DNA from 2 places in the Lentibacillus cibarius genome. Region 2 is predicted to be linked to the other one. Evidence: a T-box and tRNA genes for the amino acid it is inferred to sense, from the RefSeq annotation. Region 2 holds a T-box; the other holds one or more tRNA genes.
The links. A T-box is a leader RNA that pairs with one kind of tRNA and senses whether it is charged. The one in region 2 lies ahead of tyrS (tyrosine--tRNA ligase), so its partner is inferred to be a tRNA-Tyr.
Positions count from the first base shown of each region.

Region 1: it has a tRNA-Tyr gene. The T-box ahead of tyrS (tyrosine--tRNA ligase) is inferred to sense a tRNA for this amino acid. The anticodon was not compared.

Region 1 is NZ_VCIA01000001.1:2,597,968-2,602,377, reverse strand. It holds gene FFL34_RS12795 (AAA family ATPase) at 1-403, shown strand, start outside; gene mcrC (5-methylcytosine-specific restriction endonuclease system specificity protein McrC) at 396-1,433, shown strand; tRNA gene FFL34_RS12785 (tRNA-Leu) at 1,609-1,690, opposite strand; tRNA gene FFL34_RS12780 (tRNA-Cys) at 1,705-1,778, opposite strand; tRNA gene FFL34_RS12775 (tRNA-Gly) at 1,800-1,874, opposite strand; tRNA gene FFL34_RS12770 (tRNA-Gln) at 1,881-1,955, opposite strand; tRNA gene FFL34_RS12765 (tRNA-His) at 1,971-2,046, opposite strand; tRNA gene FFL34_RS12760 (tRNA-Trp) at 2,061-2,134, opposite strand; tRNA gene FFL34_RS12755 (tRNA-Tyr) at 2,146-2,230, opposite strand; tRNA gene FFL34_RS12750 (tRNA-Phe) at 2,252-2,324, opposite strand; tRNA gene FFL34_RS12745 (tRNA-Asp) at 2,363-2,439, opposite strand; tRNA gene FFL34_RS12740 (tRNA-Met) at 2,528-2,604, opposite strand; tRNA gene FFL34_RS12735 (tRNA-Val) at 2,628-2,703, opposite strand; tRNA gene FFL34_RS12730 (tRNA-Glu) at 2,767-2,838, opposite strand; tRNA gene FFL34_RS12725 (tRNA-Ser) at 2,855-2,946, opposite strand; tRNA gene FFL34_RS12720 (tRNA-Asn) at 2,948-3,022, opposite strand; rRNA gene rrf (5S ribosomal RNA) at 3,039-3,154, opposite strand; rRNA gene FFL34_RS12710 (23S ribosomal RNA) at 3,351-4,410, opposite strand, start outside.
Region 2 is NZ_VCIA01000001.1:582,511-586,920, reverse strand. It holds gene FFL34_RS02985 (transglycosylase domain-containing protein) at 1-1,576, opposite strand, end outside; T-box leader at 1,699-1,946, shown strand; gene tyrS (tyrosine--tRNA ligase) at 2,000-3,271, shown strand; gene rpsD (30S ribosomal protein S4) at 3,445-4,047, opposite strand.

The DNA.
Region 1 (4,410 bases), 2.0 Mb from region 2:
AGTTCCCAAGAATGTATATATTCTTGGAATGATGAATACAGCAGATCGAAGCCTAGCCATGATTGATTATGCCCTTAGAAGACGATTTGCTTTCTTTAAATTAGAGCCAGCATTTGATTCTGACGGGTTTCAAGAAATAGTATCTAAAGCAAATAACTCAAAATTTAATGCTCTAGTTGAACAAATAAAAGCCCTAAACAACTATATTAGTCAAGACGAATCTCTTGGAAGTGGCTTTAAAATCGGTCATAGCTATCTATGCCCAGATGAAGAAATAACAGACGAGTGGTTGTCATCGGTAATAGAATATGAATTGATACCATTATTAGATGAGTATTGGTTTGACGATCCCTCTAAGATTGAACTATGGACAAATCGACTCCGTGGTGTTCTGAATGATTAAAATTAAGAACATTTATCATATGCTTGCGTATGCATTTCAAGTGATGAATAAGGAAAACTATGCAAAGTTAGAAACAGAGGAATTTGAATATGCGGCAGATTTATTTGCCGCTATCCTTGCAAAGGGCATGGGAAACCAAATTAAGCGGGGATTATGGAGAGACTATGTTGAAAATACGGAATCTCTCAGGTCACCCAAAGGTAAAATTAATGTTACTCTTTCAGTCAAACAAAATACGATGCGAAACAAGCAGTTGATTTGTAGTTTTGACCAATATACAGAAAACACCTATATGAACCAGATCCTTAAGACTACTGCGGTTCTGTTAGTTAAGACTCCTGAAGTGTCAAGTAGGAATAAAAAGGATTTAAAAAAGGTGCTGCTTTACTTTTCCAACGTGGATCGAATAGATTATCGTAGAATTCAGTGGTCAAGTATCAAATACCACCGGAATAATGCTACCTATAAGCTGTTAATTAATATATGTTATTTGGTCATAGAGGGATTACTACTTACCGAGCAAGATGGTGACCGAAAACTGGCGCGATTTGTGGACAATCAGAAAATGCATCGTCTTTTTGAAAAGTTTGTACTGGAGTACTATCGAAAACACTATCCGGAATTTAATGCCTCCGCTTCTCATATTAATTGGGATGTTGATGAAGGTGATATTGAGTTTCTTCCTGTTATGAAAACCGATATTACGCTTACTTATGGAGAAAAGGTTCTTATTATAGATACGAAATACTACCAGCAAATGATGCAATCTAATAGTTATTATAATAGTAAAAGCTTTCACTCTCACAATATGTACCAAATCTTTACATACGTTAAAAATAAAGACTATACCAATTCTGGTCATGTGAGCGGAGTACTACTCTATGCAATGTCGGATGAGGTCATTGTTCCAGATAGTGAACTTTCTATTAGTAACAATCGGTTTGGAGTGAAGACTTTAGATATGAATAGGGATTTCTCAGATATAAAAAGACAATTGAACCAATTGGTCAAGGATTTTCTTTTGGATTAAACTTAGCGATTTGTCGGATTGAATTAGAATTATTCTTCGAGCAAAAATCATTCAACTATCCATGGAATAAAAATAACCTTATATCCTTGTTAACAAAAACACTCACAAACATTGGTGTATCAATATTTGTGAGTGTTTTATCGTTTTTTTAAATTATTTTGTTTTCATCTAAAGATACCGGTGGTGGGGCTCGAACCCACACTCCCGTAGGAACACGATTTTGAGTCGTGCGCGTCTGCCAATTCCGCCACACCGGCATAAAAGTTGTACTTGGAGGCGGTAACCGGATTCGAACCGGTGATAAAGGTTTTGCAGACCTCTGCCTTACCACTTGGCTATACCGCCAAAAGAAAAATATAAAGAAAATGGAGCGGAAGACGGGATTCGAACCCGCGACCCCCACCTTGGCAAGGTGGTGTTCTACCACTGAACTACTTCCGCTTTTACTGGCTGGGCTACCAGGATTCGAACCTGGGAATCACGGGATCAAAACCCGATGCCTTACCGCTTGGCTATAGCCCAATATATCGATTATAATGGGGCGACCGGTGGGGATCGAACCCACGAATGCCGGAGCCACAATCCGGTGCGTTAACCACTTCGCCACGACCGCCATAATAGAAATTATGGCAGGGGTAGCAGGAGTCGAACCCGCATCAAAGGTTTTGGAGACCTTCGTTTTGCCATTAAACTATACCCCTATTTATTTAAATGGTGGAGGGGAGGGACTCGAACCCCCGAACCCTGAGGGAGCGGATTTACAGTCCGCCGCGTTTGGCCAACTTCGCTACCCCTCCATATCCTATATTTGGAAAAGGTGGCTCGAGACGGAATCGAACCGCCGACACACGGATTTTCAGTCCGTTGCTCTACCGACTGAGCTATCGAGCCTTAAAGGTGTTAAGCAATGATAAGATTTAATTTAAAAATGGCGGTCCGGACGGGACTCGAACCCGCGACCTCCTGCGTGACAGGCAGGCATTCTAACCAACTGAACTACCGGACCATGTTAAATTGTTTTGGTTGCACTCATGAAGCACAACTGATATTCATTTAGCAATGATAGTTATTCGACGTAGTTAATTGAATAATTTTGGTTGCGGGGGCAAGATTTGAACTTGCGACCTTCGGGTTATGAGCCCGACGAGCTACCAGACTGCTCCACCCCGCGATATGAAATAAATAAGTGAAATATGGTGGAGGATGCAGGGCTCGAACCTGCGACCCCTTGCTTGTAAGGCAAGTGCTCTCCCAGCTGAGCTAATCCTCCGACGCACAGGATGTGCGATTGCATGTATTTACATGCCGTCAACTCTATCCTTTAAATTAATGATGACCCGTACGGGATTCGAACCCGTGTTACCGCCGTGAAAGGGCGGTGTCTTAACCTCTTGACCAACGGGCCACAAAGATAATTATAATGGCGGAGAGCGAGGGATTCGAACCCTCGAGACCGCGATAGCGGTCTACACGATTTCCAATCGTGCTCCTTCGACCACTCGGACAGCTCTCCATGGCTCCACAGGCAGGATTCGAACCTGCGACCGATCGGTTAACAGCCGATAGCTCTACCACTGAGCTACTGTGGAATATACCAAAGGAAATGCCTGGCGACGTCCTACGCTTGCAGGGGCAAGGCCCCAACTACCATCGGCGCTGGAGAGCTTAACTGCTGTGTTCGGCATGGGAACAGGTGTGTCCTCTCCGCTATCATCGCCAGACCCTAAAGTTATGAATGATTTTGTCTCCCGCAAAACTTGAAATATAGGAGCTTTAATCAAAACCTTTTATAACCAAGTGGTCGACTGATTTCTTCGTGCCAATAAATATTATAATGGTTTTTTTGAAAAAATCAAGGGTAAATTTGAAATTTACACCCTAAAAACTAAATAAGAGTGTGATTCAACGACTGTAGTAGTAGTTAAGTCCTCGATCGATTAGTATCCGTCAGCTCCACGTGTCACCACGCTTCCACCTCGGACCTATCAACCTCATCGTCTCTGAGGGATCTTACTCACTCGAAGTGATGGGAAGTTTCATCTTGAGGGGGGCTTCATGCTTAGATGCTTTCAGCACTTATCCTTACCACACGTAGCTACCCAGCTGTGCTCCTGGCGGAACAACTGGTACACCAGCGGTGTGTCCATCCCGGTCCTCTCGTACTAAGGACAGCTCCTCTCAAACTTCCAGCGCCCACGACGGATAGGGACCGAACTGTCTCACGACGTTCTGAACCCAGCTCGCGTACCGCTTTAATGGGCGAACAGCCCAACCCTTGGGACCGACTACAGCCCCAGGATGCGATGAGCCGACATCGAGGTGCCAAACCTCCCCGTCGATGTGAACTCTTGGGGGAGATAAGCCTGTTATCCCCGGGGTAGCTTTTATCCGTTGAGCGATGGCCCTTCCATGCGGAACCACCGGATCACTAAGCCCGACTTTCGTCCCTGCTCGACTTGTAGGTCTCGCAGTCAAGCTCCCTTGTGCCTTTACACGCCATGAATGATTTCCAACCATTCTGAGGGAACCTTTGGGCGCCTCCGTTACTTTTTGGGAGGCGACCGCCCCAGTCAAACTGCCTGCCTGAAACTGTCTCCGGGCCGGATAACGGCCCTGGGTTAGAATGTTCGTACAGCCAGGGTGGTATCCCACGGGTGCCTCCGCGTAAGCTAGCGCTCACGCTTCGACGGCTCCCACCTATCCTGTACAAGCTGTACCAACATTCAATATCAAGGTGCAGTAAAGCTCCACGGGGTCTTTCCGTCCTGTCGCGGGTAATGCGCATCTTCACGCATAGTATAATTTCACCGGGTCTCTCGTTGAGACAGTGCCCAAGTCGTTGCACCTTTCGTGCGGGTCGGAACTTACCCGACAAGGAATTTCGCTACCTTAGGACCGTTATAGTTACGGCCGCCGTTTACTGGGGCTTCGGTTCAACGCTTCGCCCGAAGGCTAACGCATCCCCTTAACCTTCCAG
Region 2 (4,410 bases):
GGGCTGGAACGATCCCGTGGTATCCACCGCCATAATTGTGTGGTGTGTAACCGCCACTAGGAGTGGAGTAAGTTTTTCTGACGTCGGCTATCGGTGTTCCCGGTTGGATAACACCTTGCTCAAAGGCTGGTGCGTACGTGAGTATTGGCTTCATGGTACTGCCGTTTGACCGTTTGGATTGAAAGGCAAAATTAAACTGACTGTCTTTATTAGAATTCCGTCCGCCTACGAAACCGATAATCCGGCCGGTTTTATTCTCAATTAGAATGCCGCCTGTTTGGATTTGCTGAGTAATTTTTTTCTTTCTACCAGTTTCTTTATCTGTCACATAGCCTGTCCAGTCCGGTCCAAAATGTTCGTAATTCTGAACAATCTTTTGAAATGTATCATGCGTTTTTTTATCAATGGTTGTGTGGATTTCATAACCATTCTGTCTTAGAGCGCGGTCGGCGCGTATCGCATAATCTTCCATTAATTTATCGTCATTCTGCAGGTCTTCCATTGTATAGCCATCTTCTTTGGCTAAGTGTTCTTGGATAATCCCTTTGGCACGTTGTTGGGCCATAACCGTTAGATACGGATATTTTTCAACAGGAGATGGTGATTCATCGGTAAAGTCTGTCGTAATGTCATAGCTCAGTGCATTTTCAAATTGGGCTTTAGTTATGTACCCAGCCTCATGCATTCTCTCTAATACTGATTTCATTCGATTAAGTCCTGGCTGTATACCTTCTTCGCCTTTTAACCCCCCACTGTTCTTGAAAGGGGTGTAATAGGACGGACTTTGCGGCAGGCCAGCCAGATATGCTGCCTGAGCTAAGTTTACTTCCGAAGCATCAATACCAAATATTCCCTGTGCAGCGGTTTGAATTCCAGCAATGTTGCCACCTGAAGCGTCACGACCATATGGGACAACATTCAGATACGCTTCCAGTATTTCGTCTTTGTCAAAAAAGCGTTCTAATCGCATCGCTATTAAAATTTCTTTTGCCTTTCGCTCGAACGATACCTCATTTGTCAATATCTGATTTTTAACAAGTTGCTGGGTCAGTGTACTTCCGCCGGATTGCATTGGTGCGTTTGTTGCTTGCTGGACAAGTGCACGTACGATTGCTTTTGGTACAATCCCATTATGCTCGTTAAAATACTCATCCTCTGTAGCAATAACGGCGTTTTTAAGGTTTTCTGAAACATTCTTCAGTGTTACCTCCTGGCGGTATAAATCTGATCGGACATCGCCAATATACTTATCATTGGCAAAATAAAGTGATGATGTTTCCTCATAGTTATAAATGTTTTGTTCCATGTTCTCGTAATCCCGTATCGGTTCATCTTTCACAAGTGATGCGAAATAGCCAGCACCGACACCGCCTGCAAAGAAAGCACCAATAACACCAATAATCAAGAAAAATAAAACGATATTCCAGATGACATCATAACCAATTCGTGATGATTGCTGTATTTTACCTGTTTTCCAGACCGAGATCGCTTTTTTTGAATACGGATGTTCACGCAGTTTTTTAAAAAACGATTTAATTTTATGTATACATGTTTGCAAAAATTGCTTGAATTTCACTGTATAACCTCCCCTGAATCATGCCTATTATAGCATAGCAGCAGAAGTCGTTGTATAAAAATTTGTTGGTCAAATATTGCATTTATATTACAGATATGATATGAATAGTTAATAAGAATATATCAAATGCGTTGAAGGATCGGAGTAGCTGTGCGAATCCCTGTTATAGAGAACTGGCGGTTGGTGGAAGCCAGTATATATTTGCAGGCGAATTACAATCTCGAGCTTTCTTCTTTTGGAGCAGGAAGATTACTAGGTCGAATTGGACTGTTACCGAAGAAGACGGTGGCATCACCGTTATTTATCCCAAAGTGGCACAAGTATATGTGTGCAACAAGGGTGGTACCGCGAGTACATACTCGTCCCTTAGCTTATGCAAGGGGCGTTTTTTTATTTTACAAATATAAAATAGGAGTGAAAGCAATGGACATTTTACAGGATTTGGAAAAACGCGGCCTCATTCAACAAACAACAGACAGGGAAGGATTACAAAAGCATTTAAATGAAAATCAGGTGACCTTGTACTGTGGATTTGACCCAACAGCCGACAGCCTGCATATTGGGCATTTACTTCCGATTATCATGTTGAAACGGTTTCAGCGAGCTGGACATAAACCGATTGCGTTAATTGGTGGGGGAACAGGAATGATTGGTGATCCGAGTGGCCGTTCTGCTGAGCGTTCTTTAAATGAAGCAAAAGTAGTTCACGGATACAGTGAAAAGATTAGACAACAATTGGCAAAGCTGCTTAATTTTGATAATGGATCCAATGCAGCGCGCGCACGGAATAATCATGACTGGCTGGGTAACATGACAATAATTGACTTTCTCCGGGATGCTGGTAAACATTTTGGGATTAACTATATGCTGGGCAAAGAATCGGTATCAGCTCGGATAGAACAAGGCATCTCTTATACGGAGTTCAGCTACATGATCTTACAGTCACTTGATTTTATGAAACTGTACGAACAGGAAAACTGCACTTTGCAAATTGGTGGTAGTGACCAATGGGGCAATATTACAGCTGGTATGGAGCTCATTCGTCGCTCTCGAGAAAATGAAGAGGAAGAAATCAATGTATTTGGCCTGACTGTACCACTAATCACAAAAGCAGACGGTAGCAAGTTCGGTAAAACAGCCGGCGGTGCCATATGGCTTGATCCGGAAAAAACAACACCATACGAGTTTTATCAGTTCTGGATCAACACGGATGACCGTGATGTCATGAAGTTTTTGCAGTACTTTACATTTCTGGAACAAGACGAACTCGATGAACTGCAAAAAGAACTGGAAAATCATCCGGAAAAACGACAGGCGCAAAGGCGACTCGCTGAAGAAATGACGATGATGGTTCATAGTAAGGAGGATTTGCAGCAAGCACAGAAAATAACGAATGCACTGTTTAGTGGTAATTTGCAAGATCTTTCTGTCAGTGATATTGAACAGGGATTTAAAGATGTGCCAACGTATGAAACTGCTAAAGCGGATATTGGTCTGATTGATCTCCTCGTCAGTGCATCGATTTCATCATCTAAACGTCAGGCAAGAGAAGATATTAAAAATGGCGCTATTTATATCAATGGTGAACGCCAACAGGATCTACAATGTGTAGTAGATGCATCTGCCCGTATCGGGGATAAATTCACGATTATCCGGCGCGGGAAAAAGAAATACTTTTTAATTAGTTATAAATAATTAAACTTTCGAGCTTGAAATGAACATATAAGACTAATAAGCACGGAAAGCAACGAGCACTACCTTTACCGCGACGGTTTAACACTCTACCAAGTTGCGTCGTATTATATATCTTGGTGCGAAGGTTGATTAGATACAAAAAAAGACGAGCAAATGGCTCGTCTTTTTTCGTCTTAACGGGAGTAGTACTCAACGATAAGCGCTTCATTAATTTCAGCTGGTAGTTCGGAACGTTCAGGGTACCGTGAATATGTTCCTTCTTTTTTATCTTCATCAAATGTCAGATATTCAGGTACGAAGTTGTTTACTTCAATTGCTTCTTCAATGATGTCAAGGTTTTGCGAACGTTCACGCAGACCAATTACCTGTCCGGGCTTCACGCTATAAGATGGGATATCCACGCGTCCGCCATCAACTGTAACGTGACCATGGTTGACCAGTTGGCGAGCTTGACGACGTGTACGTGCCAACCCAAGGCGGTAAACGATATTGTCCAAGCGAGATTCAAGTAGAATCATGAAGTTCTCACCGTGAACACCTTTCATTTTACCAGCTTGTGTAAACAGGTTGAGGAATTGACGTTCGTTCAACCCATACATAAAGCGCAGTTTTTGTTTTTCTTGTAGCTGCATACCATATTCAGAGACTTTTTTACGCTGATTAGGTCCGTGCTGTCCTGGAGCGTAAGGACGTTTATCCAGTTCCTTGCCCGTTCCAGTTAATGAAATGCCGAGGCGGCGTGATTTTTTCCAGTCTGATCCTGTAAATCGTGCCATAGGACATTTCCTCCTTTATATAGTTTATTTGTATAAAATAAACGACCGTGTTCCTGATCATTGTCCATTTTGTTTTCATGTATCTTCGCTCCAGCAGCAGAGAGTTACACGATACACCTCTTTCTTTTGAACCTTTATATTAAGAGGAACAAAATGGGGCAAAGTCGGTTCACAAAGGCTACCTTTTTATTTTACACAACCATTAGTATATAAGCTATCAAACAGTAAGTCAATCATATTTTCTTGAGTTTGTAAGAAAAACCAGGCACTCACCTCGCCTTATAGCGAGTACCGAAGCTTATAAGGTCTTCCAACATTTATACTATCTGACGTTGCAAGAAAAGTGCCGGCCCATACAATAAA